DNA from 3 places in the Lysinibacillus sp. EB106-09-02-XG168 genome. Region 2 is predicted to be linked to each of the others. Evidence: riboswitches for the same ligand, from Rfam matches in the RefSeq annotation. Region 2 holds a riboswitch; each other region holds the start of a gene.
The links. Region 2 has a riboswitch for S-adenosylmethionine ahead of metK (methionine adenosyltransferase). Riboswitches for the same ligand answer to the same signal wherever they lie in the genome.

Region 1 (6,398 bases), 3.3 Mb from region 2:
AAAAGGTGGACGTGCATGGAATTCTCAAAAAAACTACAGCAACTCCCAACTCAATTTTTTGCAGCACTTGTGCAAAAAGTAAATGCCGCTCTTTCTGAAGGGCGTGATGTTATCAATCTTGGTCAAGGTAATCCAGATCAACCCACTCCTCCTCACATTATTAAAGCATTACAGGAGGCAGCAGAAAATCCTCAAAATCATAAATACTCTCCATTTCGTGGCATAGCAGAATTGCGCCAAGCAGCAGCAAGCTTCTACAAACGTGAATACAATGTTGACATTGATCCTGAAACAGAGGTAGCTATTCTCGGTGGTACGAAAATTGGTCTTGTTGAACTACCGTTAGCGGTTTTAAACCCCGGTGATACAATGCTGTTACCCGATCCTGGCTATCCAGATTACTTATCAGGTGCCGTATTAGGCGATGTGGATTTTGAAGTCATGCCACTTTTTGCAGAAAATCATTTCCTGCCTGATTATAATGCTTTATCCGATGAAGTAAAAGAAAAGGCGAAGATGCTTTACTTGAATTACCCGAATAACCCAACTGGTGGTACTGCAACACTTGAATTTTTCGAGGAAACAGTACGCTTTGCAAAAGAGCACAACATTATCGTATCACATGATTTTGCCTACGGAGCGATTGGATTTGACGGCAATAAACCTATCAGTTTCCTGCAAGCTGATGGTGCAAAAGATGTCGGTATCGAAATGTATACATTATCCAAAACGTATAATATGGCAGGCTGGCGCATTGGTTTTGCAGTTGGTAACCCTGATATTGTTGCAGCCATTAACCTTATTCAAGACCATCTCTTTTGTAGTCAATTTCCTGCCGTGCAACAAGCCGCGGCAGTTGCACTTACTGCTTCCCAGAGTTGTGCGGATAAGCTAAGAGCGACTTATGAGCGTCGACGAAACGTCCTGATTGAAGAAGCTCAGCGAATCGGTTGGCAAGTAACGGCACCGAGAGGCTCTTTCTTTGCATGGCTCCCTGTTCCATTAGGTTTTACGAGTGAACAATTTGCCGATTTATTGCTCGACAAAGCTGATATCGCTGTAGCTGCTGGCAATGGCTTCGGTCAATATGGCGAAGGCTATGTACGGGTTGGTTTACTTGTTAGCGAAGACCGCTTACGTGAAGCGATTAGCAGAATTGAAAAACTAAGCTTATTCAGCTCATGAACAGTTCAATCCCCCTACCTAAGTAGACTCTATCGAAAAACTGTTCCGTTAGCTCAATCTTGCTATAGGAACAGTTTTTTATTTCTCTATCTTTTTTTGGGTTGCTCAACCCCTTCTTCTAGCAGATTCTTTTCCAGCTAAATAGTATAATAAAATAAAAAATTTAAAAAATTTGATTGACTTACCTATATCCTATAATTTATATTAGTTCTATCGGATTTTCAAAAAAATATTATAAATCTCTTATCAAGAGTAGCTGAGGGACTGGCCCTATGAAGCTCGGCAACCTCCTTTTTTAAGGAAGGTGCTAAATCCTGCAAACGATATCGTTTGAAAGATAAGAGAGGACACACTTTTTCATGAGCCTCTCTTAATTTTTTAAGAGAGTTTTTTTTATCTTCATTTACATGAAGATAAAAGCCTCCGGCGGATGTCATGGATTTTGAAATGAACGAATTGTGAAGGCACAATTCAAAATCCGGACGCATTGTTTATCTGTGCGAAAGCGACAGCAACAAGTGTTTTCTGTGCGAAAGCGAAGCGACAGCAACAAATGTTTTCTCTGCGAAAGCGAAGCGACAGCAACAAATGTTTTCTCTGCGAAAGCGAAGCGACAGCAACAAATGTTTTCTCTGCGAAAGCGAAGCGACAGCAACAACAATTACGCCAAGGCAAAATTGATTTTTTAAAAGCCGATAAAACAACTTTGGAGGTATGTTTCATGAAAAAGAAAAACAAAATTTTATTAGGTTTAGCGAGTCTCACATTAGTAGCGGCATTAGTAGGCTGCGGTACTAAAGAAGATAAAGGTAGTCAAGGTAAGGCTATTAATGAAAATAAAATTGTAGTAGGTGTAACTTCTGGTCCACACGAACAAATTGCAGAGGTTGCAGCAAAAGTTGCCAAAGAAAATGGCTTAGAGGTAGAACTAAAAACGTTCTCTGATTATGTTTTACCAAATACATCGTTAGCCGAGGGTGATCTTGATGTAAACAGTTATCAACACAAGCCTTTCCTCGATGCATTTAACAAAGATCACAAAACAAATTTAGTACCAGTAGGAAAAACAATTTTAACTCCTATGGGCATATACTCCAAGAAATATAAATCATTGGATGAAGTTCCTGATGGTGCTACATTCGGATTACCGAATGACCCAACGAACGGGGCTCGTACTCTATTTGTCCTTCAAGAGGCAGGTATCATTAAATTAAAAGAAGGTGCAGACTTAACAGCATCTACTCGCGATGTGGAAGAAAACAAAAAGAATTTTAAATTCATTGAATTAGAGGCTGCACAAATTCCGAAGCAGCTTAGTGAAGTAGATGTGGCAGCTATTAATACGAACTTCGCTCTTGATGCTGGTATTGATCCTAAAAAAGACTCCATTCTTTTAGAATCTACTAACTCTCCATATGTAAACTACATCGCGGTACGTTCTGAAAACGAGGATGACCCAGCGATTAAAAAATTTGTTGAAGCCTATCAATCTGATGAAGTACGCAAATTTATTGAAGAGGAATTCAAAGGTTCTATCATTCCAAGCTGGTAAGTAACGATGAAGGGCCTTTCATAATTTGAGAATCTGCGAGACCCCTATAGGAATGCTAGCAGATTCTTGCTTTATAGAAGGACTTAGAAAGGAGATATCACAGTATGATTCAATTAGAAAATATAACAAAAGAATTTAAAACTAAAAAAGGTATCGTCAAAGCAGTAGATGGCATTAACCTACATGTCAAAAAAGGTGAAATTCATGGGGTTATTGGCTACAGTGGTGCAGGAAAAAGTACCCTTATTCGCTGTGTTAATTTATTAGAGCGACCAACAACAGGAAAAGTATTGATCGACAATGTAGATATTACTTCACTTTCTCTAAACGACCTTCGCGAAACACGTCAAAAAATCGGCATGATCTTCCAGCATTTTAATCTCTTGAAAACAGCGACCGTTTACAACAATATCTCGGTACCATTAAAGCTTCTAGGCTATAACGACTCTGAAGTGAAAAAACGCGTTGCAAAATATGCAGAAATTGTTGGCCTAACAGAGAAATTAGATAGTTATCCTAGCCAGCTTTCGGGTGGTCAAAAGCAACGTGTCGCTATTGCACGCGCCCTCGCCCAAGAGCCTGAGATTTTACTCAGTGATGAAGCAACAAGTGCTCTCGATCCTGAAACAACTGACGCTATTCTTGAGCTTCTCTTAAAAATTAACCGTGAGCTTGGCATCACTATTTTACTTATTACACATGAAATGAATGTTATTCAAAAAATTTGCGATGATGTATCCGTTCTTGAATCAGGGACGGTTGTGGAATATGGCTCTGCTATAGAACTATTTTCGAATCCTCAGCATGTAACAACACGTAAGTTTTTAAATACCATTTCTCAACGCAATTTATCACCGTCCCTTATCAAGCAATTAAATGTCTCAGGAAGTGTTATTCGTTTAACATTCCTTGGTGAAAGTACCGGGAAACCATTACTTGCAGAAGTGAGCAAAGTGTATGATGTACAACCAAATATTTTAACAGCCAATATCATTGAATTAAAAAACGGCATCGTCGGTAATATTGTCGTGCATCTACACGGTGAGTCGCATATCGTAGAAAAAGCACTTAAGTATTTTACAGAAAACGGGGTAGGCGTTGAGGAATTAGGAGGCGAATTAAATGAATAACATTCAAAGCTTCTTTGCAAATTGGTCAGATGTTATTGGAAAATCTATTATCGAAACGTTCCAAATGGTTGGGATTTCATTATTCTTTTCTATTTTAATTGGGATCCCTTTAGGGCTTTTAATCGTTTTAACTCGCCCAGGGCAATCGTTTGAAAATAAATTTCTCTATCAATTTTTTAATTTATTTATTAATATTGTTCGCTCGGTTCCGTTCATTATTTTACTATTTTTCATTTTACCGTTCACGAAGCTAATCGTTGGCACAACTATTGGTGTAAAAGGTGTTATTGTGCCGCTTGTTGTTTATACAGCGCCATATATTGCGCGACTTATGGAAACCGCGCTTTTGGAAGTTGGTCCAGGTGTTGTGGAAGCTTATACAGCAATGGGTATTAAACGTCGTCACATCATTTGGAATGTCTTACTACGTGAGGCTCGCCCATCCATTATTTTAGGATTAACAATTGCCACAATCGGTCTGATAGGAGCAACAGCAATGGCAGGAATGGTTGGTGCCGGTGGCTTAGGTGATCTTGCATACCGTTACGGCCATTTGCGCTATGAAGTCGATGTGATGTATGCGACAGTGTTTATCTTAATCATCCTTGTTCAAATTATTCAATCAATAGGTAACCGCTTTGCTACGAAACTAAAAAAAGATTAGTAGGAGGATTACGATGACAAAGACAACACATAGCGATCTACTGTTAAAAAATATAAATGCACAAGCCCCCTTCCCTATTTGCTTTGCCGATTTAGAAAAGGCAGCTGTAGAAAAAATGGAAGCTGGTCCATTTGGTTACATCCATTCAGGCGCTGGCGGTGAGCAAACACTACGAAATAACCGTGCAGCCTTTGAAAAGCACTCTATTATTCCACGCTTTTTACAGGATGTTTCAAGTATTGATACATCGATTGAGCTATTCGGAAAAGTACATCCAACTCCGCTCTTATTTGCTCCTGTTGGCATGAACAAAATGGCACATGACGAGGGAGAGCTTGCCGTGGCACGTGCGGCTGATCAGTTAAAAATTCCTTATATTCAAAGTACAGTTTCAAGCTATGCACTTGAGGATGTGGCACAAACAGCTCCCTCCGCTACTAAATGGTTTCAATTATATTGGTCAACTAATGAGGAAATTGCCTATAGTATGGCCGCTCGAGCCGAGGCTGCTGGTTTTGAGGCTATTGTTTTAACTGTAGATACAGTCATGCTTGGATGGCGTGAAGAAGATGTTCGCAATCAGTTTTCACCATTAAAGCTTGGATATGCAAAAGGAAACTATATGAATGATCCGGTTTTTACTGCTTCCTTACCAGATGATTCATTTGAGTCGTATGTACAAGGCGTGTTGCAAAATGTGTTCCATCCAACATTAAATTGGGACAATGTAGGTGAATTAAAACGCCGTTCAAATCTCCCTATTTTATTGAAGGGTATCTTACATCCTGAAGACGCAAAACTTGCTATAGAAAACGGTATTGACGGTATTATCGTATCAAACCATGGTGGTCGCCAATTGGATGGCGTAATTGGTTCACTTGATGCTCTTCCTAACATTGTGAAAGCTGTAAACGGACGAATTCCTGTTATTTTAGATAGCGGTGTGTATCGCGGTATGGATGCTCTTAAGGCACTTGCTTTAGGAGCAGATGCTGTTGCCATTGGTCGTCCCTTCGTCTATGGACTTGCATTAGAAGGACAACAAGGAGTCGAAAAAGTAATGACGAATTTATATGATGAATTAAAAGTATCCATCGCATTAGCGGGGGCAACATCTATAAAGGAACTACGTGATATTACATTAGTGAAAAAAGATGGAGCGTAAATAAAGCGTCCAGCAGTTTGAAGTGGAGATAAAAGATTTATCGGAATAAATTTGTGTTTTATCGGAACAATTTTGTGATTTGTCGGAACAATTTTGTGATTTGTCGGAACAATTTCAGATTTTATCGGAATGTTTCACCGATTTATCGGAACATTTAATATAAATTGGGCTACCTCACTATTGAGGTAGCCCATTTTTTTATTGAATAACGCCTAGTTCACGGCCGACTTTTTCATAGATTGCTAGAGCGCCGTCCAGCATTTCTTTTGTATGTGCCGCTGTAGGCATGTTACGAACACGTCCTGTACCTTTTGGAACCGTTGGAAAAACGATTGATTTAGCGTAGACGCCTTCTTCAAATAGACGACGTGAAAATTCCTGTGTAAGCTTTTCATCACCAATAATACATGGTGTAATCGGTGTTTCAGATTCGCCGATATTAAAGCCTAATTTAGCAAGACCAGCTTTTAAATAATCGCCATTTTCCCAAAGCTTATCGTGCAGCTCTGTTGAGTCAATTAGCATTTGCACTGCCGCTGTAATCGCAGCAACATCACCTGGTGGTAATGCTGTTGAGAATAAAAATGGACGAGAACGCACTTTTAGCCAGTCAATTAAATTTTTCTTACCTGCTACATATCCACCAACAACACCAATTGCTTTAGAAAGTGTACCAATTTGGAAGTCGACTTCTTTTTCTAA
Region 2 (6,398 bases):
GACAGCAAACCATTTTTGCCCCATTCCCTTTTCTATGTAAAAAGCTGGTCCACCACGATATTCTGTATCTTTCTCTTCTTTATAAATTTGAGCTAATGTCGACTCCACATAAGCAGTTGCCGCACCGATAAAGGCGATTGCCCACATCCAAAAAACAGCACCAGGTCCCCCCATCCCGATTGCTGTAGCTGTACCGGCAATATTACCTGTACCTACTCGACCAGATAATGCAATAGACATTGCTTGGAAAGATGAAATCCCCTTTTCTGATTTTTCGCCTTTAAACATTAAAACAAACATATCTTTAATGTGTCTTACTTGTAGGAACCTTGTAATGATTGAAAAGAAGAGCCCAATTAACAAAATGCCATAAATAAACCACGGTCCCCATAAAATCTCATTCATTTTCCCAACGATTGCTTCCATTTTGCCCCTCCAATTTGAAAAATATCACTTTAAGTCATTATAGTATTACATTTTTCAGAAAATTACAACATTATATTCAAGTAACAAAAGGTTAGTAATTTTCTAGTTAATCGGAGAGGTCATTCACTACTTAATTATATAGCCAATGTTTCGAAGAGCATTATTAATAAAATCACGTATATAAACAAAAATCTCGTCACGCTCTACTTCATGAAATAGATTATGATAACTGTTTACCCATTCTTTAAATTGAAACTCTGTAAAGTCCTGCTGATGAAGCCAATTACGAGTTTGTTTAGTTTCAGTAATATTATCTTTTTCAGCTGTCATCACTAACATAGGACGATTAGGGAATTCCGCCTTAGGCAATAACACTAAATTGCGCATCATTTGCTGTAGTTCTCGATACCATTTCACTGAAACAACTGACGAAAAAGGAACTTCATCCTTCATCTCTTCTCTACCTTCTACACTGCGCGTTAATGATTCTATAGTAATTTCATGAGTCAGCTTCACATTTGCAGTCAGGGCACTTAAACTAGTTAAAGCATTTGATAGTTTACCTGGCAATAGCTTTAAATGAAGCCAAGGTGAGGTTAAAATAATACCTGCGCATTCATATTTTCGCTTTTGCATGGTATGTAGTAATAGTGTCGCACCAAGCCCATGCCCTATTAAAAAGACGGGTAGATTATACGAAAAAGCATTCTCGATTAAATGCCTTGTATATTTGTTGTATTCTTTAAAATCTTCATCGTGAACACTTGAAAACCCTTTATTCACTCCATGATTAGGTAAATCCCCCATGACTATGTGGAAGCCTTCCAATCTTAGTTTTTCTATAAGCCATGCATACCAGCGGTGATTTTCATATGCACCATGAAGAATTGCAACCACAGCCTTTGCTTGTCCATCAGCTTCCCATTTCCACATTTCACATAGTCCTCCTAAAAAAATAATTACACAATGATTATAACGGAATATCTAGCTCATTTTAATTTAATATTTCCATCAAGTTGCGTATTTGATACGATAATATTACATCATAGAAAGAAAAGAGGCGATTCTCATGATCTATCCATTTAAAGGGAAAACACCCAATATTGACCCATCTGTATTTATTGCCGATTATGCAACCGTAACTGGTGACGTTACTATAGGTGCTGAAACAACTATTTGGTTTAACACAGTTATTCGAGGGGATGTATCACCGACAATTATCGGAAAAAGAGTTAGTATTCAAGACCTCTGTTGCTTACATCAAAGCCCTAAATATCCACTAATTATCGAAGATGAGGTAACAGTCGGACATCAAGTAACTTTACATAGCTGTACGATTCGTAAAAAAGCCTTAATAGGTATGGGCTCTATAATATTAGACGGAGCGGAGATTGGAGAGGGTGCATTTATTGGGGCGGGTAGCCTTGTTCCTCCAGGCAAAGTCATTCCTCCAAATAGCTTAGCATTAGGGCGGCCCGCAAAAGTTGTAAGAGAATTAAATGATGAAGATAAAGAAGATATGGAACGCATCATACATGAATATGTAGAAAAAGGCCAATACTATAAATCTCTTCAACCAAAAAATAAATAGTTATCTCAACTAAATCAAAGCAGCTCCACGTTTGCTTGGACAACCGAGCTAAACACGATTATATATGGAGCTTATTTTTTGATCAATTACGCCTCGGCATAATTGCGTCCGGAATCAGAAAGGAGTCTTTAACTTCTTTCGGGTGTTTAGACACTCGCTGAAAAAAGTTAAAAACAGCGAAAGGGGCAATAGCATGTAGAGCCCCTTTCTGTAATAGTATCTTAAAATATTTGTTCAGCTACTTTATTACTTTAGCTGAATAGTTTATAAACCTGCTTTTTCTTGTAATGCGTCTGCTTTGTCTGTTTGTTCCCAAGGTACATTTAAGTCCGTACGACCGAAGTGACCATACGCTGCAGTTTGCTTATAAATTGGGCGACGAAGGTTAAGCATTTTAATAATCCCTGCTGGGCGTAGGTCAAATAGCTCGCGTACCCATTTTACAATTTCACTTTCCGTAACTTTTCCTGTCCCGAATGTATCAACAGCAATAGATACAGGTTGAGCAACACCAATTGCATAAGCTAGTTGTACTTCAGCTCGATCTGCTAAACCAGCTGCTACGATATTTTTTGCCACATATCGGGCTGCATATGCCGCTGAACGGTCTACCTTAGTTGCATCCTTACCAGAGAAAGCACCACCACCATGACGGGCATAGCCACCGTATGTATCAACGATGATTTTACGTCCAGTTAGACCAGCATCTCCTTTTGGACCACCAATTACGAATCGGCCAGTTGGGTTGATGAAATATTTAGTCTCAGTATCTAATAATTCACTCGGAACAACTGGAGCAATAACAAATTCTTTTAAGTCTGCTTGAATTTGCTCAAGAGTAGCTTCTTCGTCATGCTGTGTAGAAATGACAATCGTATCAACACGCACTGGTACATTGTTTTCATCATATTCAATTGTTACTTGTGTTTTTCCGTCTGGACGTAAATAACCTAGTTCACCAGATTTACGTACTTCCGTTAAACGACGAGCCAATTTATGCGCTAAACTAATTGGTAAAGGCATAAGCTCTGGTGTTTCGTTACATGCATATCCGAACATTAAACCTTGGTCACCTGCGCCAATTGCTTCAATGTCAGCGTCTGTCATAGAGCCTTCACGTGCCTCTAATGCTTGGTCAACACCTTGAGCAATATCAGGTGATTGTTCACCAATAGCAACAAGTACTGCTAGATTTTCAGCATCAAAGCCATATTTCCCACGTGTATAACCGATTTCTGCTACAGTATCACGAACGATACCTTTAATGTCTACATAAGTAGAAGTAGTAATTTCTCCTGCTACTAATACTAAACCAGTTGTTACTGTTGTTTCACACGCTACACGTGCGTTTGGATCTTCTGCTAAAATAGCATCTAAAATGGCATCCGAGATTTGATCACAAATTTTGTCTGGATGTCCTTCTGTTACACTCTCTGATGTAAACAGTCGACGTTTTGTCATTTGGTTTTCCTCCTATTACTTTTACAAATAATATTTGCGAATTAATACGGTACTCATTACCCATGTCAAGCCCGCTCCTATAGATTGAACTCTAAAGCAGTTGTTGCTGTCGCTACGTTGGCACTACGCTTTCGCACATAAAAACAACTGTTGCTGTCGCTACGTTGGCACTACGCTTTCGCACATAAAACCACTACTGCTTTTAACACGAGGTTTTCGAAAGATCCGTCATTATAATAAGGAAAGGACTAAATACTTACCTTTACATTCGTTTTTAACAATAAAAAAATCCTTTTCTCACGCTTACTTAACATGAGGAAAGGAATAATGACTTCGTAACCTTTCACTCTTATCGTTCAAGGGGTTTCCCTTGCATCAGGTTGGCACCAGCGCATGTCGTGAAATGGTTCATGCAGGTTGCCGGGTTTCATAGGGCCTGACCCTCCACCAGCTCGGGATAAGAGTATCCGTTCAATATCTCATAATACGTAAAAGGTCGAACGTTGTCAAATATTTATACTTTCTTTCAGCGAGTGCCCAAACACCCGCTAAAATAGAGAAACCCAGTGTAAGAACGCCACGTCCTATAGCATTATCGAAATGACCGATATCATGTCGGCTTTGCTGTCGCTGCGCTTTCGCACAAAGAACAACTCCAAAGCACAAAACCGATTCCGGACGCATTGTTTATCTGCGTGAAAGCGTAGCGCCAGTGGTAATTATACCATTATTATGAAAGCAATTTGTATTATCCTGTAATTTCAAACAAAATAATCCCTACTCTCCACCTCACATCATGTGTTAACATATGTGTAACCCTTTACAGCACATTTTGTAGTGAAAGCAAAGCGTCAGCTACGGAACATGTGGTGGATGAAAATGATTGTAGCCCCTTTTCAATCGAAGACAAGCTCCAACTAATAAAAAACAAGCTAAAAACTTCACATCCTGTGCGAACTCATGTAAACCAAAAGCTTCTAGAACACAATTTTGCTGTGTCGAAAGTGATTGACTAATCATTTATAATAAATAGGGTAAAAAGCATTATCTAAACGAATCAATTTACTTTTTGTCGTTTTCTTGAAAAGTAATAAAATCTGAAAAATAATTTCTGAATTAGTATAGATTATTTAAGCAATTGTGTTATACTATTTTTGAAATTAAGAAAAACTCCCTCAGACTCAAGGGAATACTATAAAAAAGGATGGTATTTAATCGATGAATTCAGTAGAAATTGCAAACGAACTGAAGGAATTATTAAGCGGCGGTAACATTAATGTTCAACTTTCAGTACCACAATTAGCTGAAAAAGCTACTTCTCGTGGTGAAGCTATGTTAACAGTAGATGGCGCAGTTCGTGCAGAAACTGGCAAATACACTGGTCGTTCACCTAAAGATAAATATACGGTAGAAGAAGAGAGCACAAAAGATAAAATTGACTGGGGAAAAGTTAACCGACCAATTTCTTCTGAAGTGTTCGATAACTTATATGTAAAAGTAGTAAAATATTTAAAAGAACGTGACGAATTATTCGTATTCAAAGGCTTTGCTGGTGCTGATAAAGATTCTCAATTAAGCATCCAAGTCATCAATGAATATGCTTGGCACAATCTGTTCGCTCATCAATTATTTATCCGTCCAACTAAAGAGGAATTAGCTTCTCATGTTGCTGACTTCACAGTTATCTCAGCTCCTAATTTTAAAGCAGACCCTGCCGTTGATGGCACTGCTTCTGAAACATTCATCATTGTATCACTTGAAAAGAAAATCATCCTAATCGGTGGTACTGAATACGCTGGTGAAATCAAAAAGTCTATTTTCGGTATTATGAACTACTTATTACCACAACAAGGCATCCTTTCAATGCACTGCTCAGCAAACGTTGGTGAAGCTGGTGATGTTGCATTATTCTTCGGTTTATCTGGTACTGGTAAAACTACTTTATCAGCAGACCCTGACCGTAAGCTTATCGGTGACGATGAACACGGATGGTCTGATAACGGTGTATTCAACATTGAGGGTGGTTGCTACGCAAAAACAATTAACCTTTCTGCTGAAAAAGAACCAGAAATCTACAACGCAATCCGCTTCGGTTCTGTTTTAGAAAACGTAGCTGTTGATCCAGAAACTCGTGTTTGTGACTATGATGACGGTTCATTAACAGAAAATACACGTGTAGCTTATCCAATTCAATACATTGAAAATATTGTTGATCCATCTGTTGCTGGTCACCCAAAAACAATCATCTTCTTAACAGCTGATGCATTTGGTGTATTACCTCCAATCAGTAAATTAACAAAAGAGCAAGCAATGTACCACTTCCTAAGCGGTTTCACATCTAAACTTGCTGGTACAGAACGTGGTGTAACAGAGCCAGAACCAGTATTCTCTACTTGCTTCGGTTCTCCATTCCTTCCACTTCCAGCAACAGTTTATGCTGAAATGTTAGGTCAAAAAATTGACGAGCACGGTGCACAAGTATTCTTAGTGAACACTGGTTGGACTGGTGGCGAATATGGTACTGGTAGCCGTATGAAGCTTTCTTACACTCGTACAATGGTGCGTGCTGCAATTGATGGTAAATTAACTGATGTTGAAACAATTCAAGATTCAGTATTCGGTTTAAACATCCCAACTACTATTGAGGGTGTACCAACTGAAGTGCTTAATCCTCGTGATGCATGGGCAGACAAAGCTGCTTATGATAAAAAAGCTGCTGAACTTGCTGGTTTATTCAACGACAACTTCAAGAAATTTTCAAATGTTTCTGAAGCTATCACAAACCTTGGTGGTCCATTAAAATAATTTACTAAGCAAAGGGAACGATTTCAGTCGTTCCCTTTTTTGTTGTTGAAAGATTATTGTGCGATTTTAAATAAGGTATGGCTCTTCCGCAAAACAAGGGGTTGATTTCACAGGA
Region 3 (6,398 bases), 500 kb from region 2:
CAGGTGTATACTCGGGAGATTTATATCAACTTTCAATTGCTTCCACTTTACCGTATTTAATCGATTACAAAAACGATTACGGTAGTATTATTAAAGGCTTTGATGCAAACAGGGAACAATTTTTGAAAGCAGCCAATAAAAAATTTATTTCATTTAAAAATGGTTTATCATCACTAATTGATCGACTTGAAGAAACATTAACGGATGTAGAAATTATAAAAGGGATTGCCACTACAAGTGTTAAAAAGCAGGAGAATCAGTACTCCATTACATTAGCAAACGGTAAAATAATTGAAGCAAATCATGTTGTCATGGCACTGCCAAATGAAGCGGTACAAAGTTTATTGCAGGATGAATCTTTGAATGGCTATTTTGAACAATTTAATACTGCATCCGCCATTACGATTTACTTAGGGTTTGATGTACCAGATAATAGATTACCTGCGGATGGAACAGGCTATATTGTGTCACATAATTCGGATGTTATTTGTAATGCAGCAACGTGGACAAGTCGCAAGTGGAAACACACGTCAGCAGAAGGAAAATTACTTGTACGACTTTTTTATAAGAGCATTAACCCTGAGTATGAGAGATTGCGTTTGATGTCAGATGAAGAGTTAGCAGCGGTTGCTCTAGAGGATGTAAGAAAAAGCTTGGGGATTGAGGAAACGCCAACAATTGTGGACGTGACAAAATGGATCGACCAAATGCCAAAGTATGATTTGGCACATCGTGAAGCGTTGCAAGGTCTCGTACAAGAGCTTGAGAAAAACTATCCGAATTTATCAATAGCGGGGTGCTCTTATTTCGGAGTAGGCATAGGTGCGTGTATTCAAAATGGTAAAAAAATTGGTGAGGAGCTTGCTGAAAAACTATCGTAATTGTTTGATTTAAATCAAAATCTGGTATTTTTCGTGAAGTTTTACCTCTGTTCTGTGAAATAGTCTTGACTCAATCGTTCGTAAACGATATGATTCTTTTAATTATTTAAAAAATTCATACAACATTCTTATCAAGAGAAGCTGAGGGACTGGCCCTATGAAGCTTCAGCAACCAACTTATTGTCAGGTGCTAAATCCAGAGGACCGTAGTGTCGAAGATGAGAAGGAAAAACAATGACGAAACGTTAAAGCCTTCTTTTTTTGTAAAAGAAGGCTTTTTTATTTTCATAAATAAAGGAAGAGAGGCTAGTTTTATGGGATTGCTTGAAAGGTTGAAAACGCATGTTCTTACAGCAGATGGTGCAATTGGTACAGTTTTATATGGCTATGGCTTGGAGTATTGCCATGAGGAAATGAATATACAAAGACCTGAATTAATTGAAAAGATTCATAGAGAGTATATAGCAGCAGGTGCCGATATTATTCAAACGAACACTTACGGAGCTAATGCCATAAAATTAGCCCGCTATGGATTAGAATCTCGTGTGCAGCAGTTTAATGAAGCTGCTATAACGATTGCAAAACGAGCAGCGGCAGAAGGTGGACAATTTGTCTTAGGTACTATTGGGGGAATCCGTGGTATTCGAAAAAGCGATGCAACGTTAGAGGAAATTTTAGCAACAGTTGATGAGCAGGCAACCGTTTTACTTGCAGGAAATCCAGATGGCCTTTTACTTGAGACATATTATGATTTTGAAGAATTAACAGAGACTTTAGCAATGCTACGAGCTAAAACGAAATTACCGATTATTGCTCAAGTTTCAATGCACGAACCAGGAATTTTACAAAATGGAATGAGCTTAAATAACGCTTTACATGAACTTGAAGCTCTAGGTGCTGATCTCGTAGGTGTTAACTGTCGCTTAGGTCCTCACCATACAATACAAGCATTTGAAGGTGTAGAGCTTCCTAAGAAAGCATTTATGTCAGCGTATCCGAACGCTTCTCTTCTTGATGTAGAGGATGGCCGTGTCGTTTATGAGTCGGAGGCAGATTATTTTGGTCGAGCAGCTGTAGAGCTTCGTGATCAGGGGGTACGTTTAATTGGTGGTTGCTGTGGTACGACACCAAAGCATATTGCTGCAGCGAAAAAGTACTTAGAGGAGTTATCCCCAGTCGAAGAAAAGTATGCAAAGCCAGAAAAAGTAGAGATTGTCCGTGAGGCTGAGCCAGCAAATTATGAACCATTACATGTAAAAGTAAAACGTGAACGCTCAGTTATAGTGGAATTAGATACACCAAGACATTTAGAAATCGAAGGCTTTATTGCAGGAGCAAGAAAAATATATGAGGCAGGCGCAGATGTAGTCATGATGGCAGATAATTCACTTGCTTCTCCAAGGATTAGTAATGTCGCAATGGGTGCCTTACTGAAAGAAACACACGGGGTAAGACCGTTAACTCATATAACATGCCGAGATCGTAATTTAATTGGACTTCAATCACATTTAATGGGATTAAACGCACTAGGCATTCACGATATTTTAGCAGTGACTGGAGATCCGACGAAGGTGGGCGATTTCCCAGGGGCCACAAGCGTTTATGACGTATCTTCAATGGAGCTAATCCAATTAATAAAACAGTTAAACGAAGGTGTATCGTTCTCTGGGAAACCACTTCGTAAAAAGGCGAATTTCTCTGTAGCGGCTGCCTTTAATCCTAATGTACGTGTACTAGATCGCGCGGTATCTCGATTAGAGAAGAAAATTGAATATGGGGCAGATTATTTTATTTCGCAGCCTGTCTATACAAAGGAAAAAATCGTGGAAATTTACGAGGCGACAAAGCATTTAGAAACACCGATTTATATAGGCATTATGCCAGTAACGAGCTATAAAAGTGCGGAGTTTTTACATCATGAAGTGCCAGGTATCAAACTATCCGATGATGTATTAGCCCGTATGAAGGCATGTGGCGATGATAAAGAACGCGCAACACTAGAAGGAATTGCAATTGCGAAGGAATTAGTAGAAGTAGCAGCGGAATATTTCAATGGTATTTACCTCATCACACCATTTTTACGCTATGACATGACACTAGAATTGATGAAATTTATTGAGCAATTGGATGAACAGAAAAAAGGGGTAAGTATAAATGGCTAAGCACTTGATTGAAGAACAACTAGAGAAACGAATTTTAATTCTTGATGGCGCAATGGGTACAATGCTACAAAATGAAAATTTATCAGCAGAGGATTTTGGCGGCGAGGAATATGATGGCTGTAATGAAAATCTCGTGCTAACTAGACCAGATGTGCTTGAAAAAGTTCATAGAAAATATTTAGAAGCTGGAGCAGATATTATTTGTACAAATACATTTGGAAGTACACCACTTGTATTAAATGAATATGATCTTGGTGCAAAGGCAGAAGAAATCAATACACGTGCTGTGGAAATTGCACGCAAAGTAGTAGATGAGTTTTCTACATCCGATTGGCCACGTTTTGTAGCGGGGGCTATGGGACCAACTACAAAAACCTTGTCGGTTACAGGTGGTATTACATTTGATGAGTTAGAGGAAAACTTCTATGTTCAGGCCAAGGCATTAATCGAAGCTGGAGCCGACGTTCTGTTGCTAGAAACTAGTCAGGATATGTTGAATGTTAAGGCAGGAACATTGGGGGTATCTCGTGCTTTTAAGGAAACTGAAAAAGAGCTACCTGTGATGATATCGGGAACAATTGAACCGATGGGAACAACATTGGCCGGCCAAACAATTGATGCTTTTTACATTTCCATCGAGCATATTAAGCCATTATCAGTTGGCTTAAACTGTGCAACTGGACCAGAGTTTATGACGGATCATATCCGTTCACTTGCAGAGCTTTCAACAGGCTATATTAGCTGTTACCCGAATGCAGGCTTACCTGACGAGGAAGGCTGCTATCATGAGTCACCTGAATCGCTGTCACAAAAGCTAAAAGGCTTTGCAGAAAAAGGGTGGCTAAATATTGTAGGAGGCTGCTGTGGTACAACTCCAGCACATATTGCTGCTATTCGAGAAGTGCTAAAGGACCAACAGCCTCGTCAATTACCAGATGCCACACATGGTCATGTAGTTTCAGGTATCGAGCCATTGGTGTATGACGATTCTATGCGTCCGTTATTTATTGGAGAACGGACAAATGTAATCGGTTCTCGTAAGTTTAAAAATTTAATTATTGACGGGAAGTTTGAAGAAGCTGCAGAAATCGCGCGTGCCCAAGTGAAAAATGGAGCACACGTTATCGATATTTGTTTAGCAAACCCTGACCGCGATGAACTAGAAGATATGCGTGGCTTTATGCAGGAGGTTGTAAAAAAAGTAAAAGTACCTCTTGTAATTGACTCGACAGATGAAAAAGTAATTGAGGAAGCACTTAAGTTTTCTCAAGGAAAAGCAATCATTAACTCTATAAACCTAGAGGATGGCGAGGAGCGCTTTGACGCAGTTTTACCGCTAGTGAAAAAATATGGTGCCTCTTTAGTAGTGGGGACAATTGATGAGCAAGGCATGGCGGTTGATCGACAGCGCAAGCTTGAGATTGCTGAACGTTCCTATAAATTGTTAACAGAAAAGTGGGGTATTGCTCCTGAAGATATTATCTTTGACCCATTAATGTTCCCAGTAGGAACGGGAGATGAGCAGTATATTGGCTCAGCACTTGAAACGGTAGAAGGAATTCGCCTGATTAAAGAAAAAATGCCACGTACATTAACGGTACTTGGTGTAAGTAATATTTCGTTCGGATTACCACCAGTAGGTCGTGAAGTATTAAATGCCGTATATTTATATCACTGTACACAGGCTGGATTAGATTATGCAATTGTGAATACGGAGAAGCTAGAACGTTATGCATCCATTCCTGAGGAAGAAATTAAGCTAGCCAATGATTTACTCTTCCATACAAATGATGAAACATTAGCTGTATTCACGGATTTCTATCGTGATAAAAAGAAGGAAAAAACAGAGGCAGATATTCCGAAAACAGTAGAAGGTCGCTTAGCTTACTATATTTTAGAAGGTACAAAGGAAGGGCTTATTGAGGATCTAGATGCTGCTCGTGAAATTTTTGAAACACCGCTTGATATTATTAATGGCCCATTAATGGACGGAATGGCAGAGGTAGGCCGTTTATTTAACGATAATCAGCTCATCGTAGCGGAGGTGTTGCAATCAGCAGGGGTTATGAAGGCAGCAGTGGCACATTTAGAGCAATTCATGGAGAAAAATGAAGAGAGTGCTGGCAAGGGGAAAATGGTACTCGCTACTGTAAAAGGCGATGTGCATGATATTGGGAAAAACCTTGTCGATATTATTTTAAGTAATAATGGCTATAAGGTAATTGATCTTGGCATTAAAGTAACACCTGCTCAGTTAATAGAAACGATTCGTAAGGAGAAGCCAGATTTCATCGGGCTTTCAGGCTTACTTGTAAAATCAGCACAGCAAATGGTTATTACAGCTCAAGATTTCAAAGAAGCGGGCATTGATGTTCCTATTTTAGTAGGGGGAGCGGCATTATCCCGTCGCTTTACCGAAACAAAAATCGCCGGCGAATATAATGGTCCTGTCATTTATTCAAAGGATGCGATGCAAGGATTAGAGCAAGTAAATCGGTTAATGGGGACAGATACACGTGCTGATTTCTTAGTTGAAATTGAGGAATCTCGCAAAAAACGCTTAGAAGCAGACGAAAAAAGAGCGGCTCGCCCGGCTAAAGAGGTAACTGTTAAGCCTGTACGCACGGTAAAGGAAGCTTCTGTCTTTCTTCCGGCTGATTTGCGCCGCCATGTAAAGAGAGATTATGCTGTTTCACATTTATATCCATATGTTAATATGCGGACATTACTTGGACATCACCTAGGCTTAAAAGGTCAAGTACAGCAGTTGCTTGATGCTGGCGATGCAAGGGCAACAGAGTTAAAAGATTTAGTCGACGCTTATTTACAAAGTGATTTATTGAAGCCTTCGGGTGTGTATCAGTTTTTCCCTGCACAAGCCGATGGGGATGATGTAGTCGTTTATGATCCAGCAGATAGCAAAACAGAAATTGAACGATTTACCTTCCCACGTCAGCAAGTTGAACCGTTTTTATGTCTTGCAGATTTCCTGAAAACAGTTGAAAGCGGTGAAATGGACTATATTTCCTTAATGGTAGTAACAGCTGGACAAGGGGTTATGACGAAGGCTCGTCAGCTAAAAGAGGAAGGGAAATTCCTTGATAGTCATGCATTACAATCTACAGCACTTGAGCTTGCGGAAGGCTTTGCGGAGCGTATGCACCAAGAAATTCGTGATCAATGGGGCTTCCCGGATGCGACAGATTTTACAATGCGTGATCGTTTCGCAGCAAAATATCAAGGGCAGCGCTTCTCATTTGGTTATCCTGCATGTCCGAACTTAGAGGATCAAGAGAAATTGTTTGGCTTATTAAAACCAGAAGACATTGGTGTACATTTAACGGAAGGCTTTATG

Region 1: another riboswitch for S-adenosylmethionine. It lies ahead of AC3WSO_RS03305 (MetQ/NlpA family ABC transporter substrate-binding protein); the one in region 2 lies ahead of metK (methionine adenosyltransferase).
Region 3: another riboswitch for S-adenosylmethionine. It lies ahead of AC3WSO_RS21760 (bifunctional homocysteine S-methyltransferase/methylenetetrahydrofolate reductase); the one in region 2 lies ahead of metK (methionine adenosyltransferase).

What each region holds. Positions count from the first base shown of each region.
Region 1 covers NZ_JBYTDN010000003.1:465,537-471,934, reverse strand. The annotation lists gene AC3WSO_RS03310 (pyridoxal phosphate-dependent aminotransferase) at 16-1,185, shown strand; SAM riboswitch class I at 1,426-1,529, shown strand; gene AC3WSO_RS03305 (MetQ/NlpA family ABC transporter substrate-binding protein) at 1,907-2,737, shown strand; gene AC3WSO_RS03300 (methionine ABC transporter ATP-binding protein) at 2,842-3,867, shown strand; gene AC3WSO_RS03295 (methionine ABC transporter permease) at 3,860-4,531, shown strand; gene AC3WSO_RS03290 (alpha-hydroxy acid oxidase) at 4,545-5,696, shown strand; gene AC3WSO_RS03285 (glycine C-acetyltransferase) at 5,895-6,398, opposite strand, start outside.
Region 2 covers NZ_JBYTDN010000003.1:3,794,868-3,801,265, forward strand. The annotation lists gene AC3WSO_RS19185 (alanine/glycine:cation symporter family protein) at 1-426, opposite strand, end outside; gene AC3WSO_RS19190 (alpha/beta hydrolase) at 553-1,359, opposite strand; gene AC3WSO_RS19195 (gamma carbonic anhydrase) at 1,496-2,017, shown strand; gene metK (methionine adenosyltransferase) at 2,282-3,478, opposite strand; SAM riboswitch class I at 3,825-3,942, opposite strand; gene pckA (phosphoenolpyruvate carboxykinase (ATP)) at 4,697-6,283, shown strand.
Region 3 covers NZ_JBYTDN010000003.1:4,293,305-4,299,702, reverse strand. The annotation lists gene AC3WSO_RS21765 (protoporphyrinogen oxidase) at 1-881, shown strand, start outside; SAM riboswitch class I at 1,007-1,106, shown strand; gene AC3WSO_RS21760 (bifunctional homocysteine S-methyltransferase/methylenetetrahydrofolate reductase) at 1,196-3,043, shown strand; gene metH (methionine synthase) at 3,036-6,398, shown strand, end outside.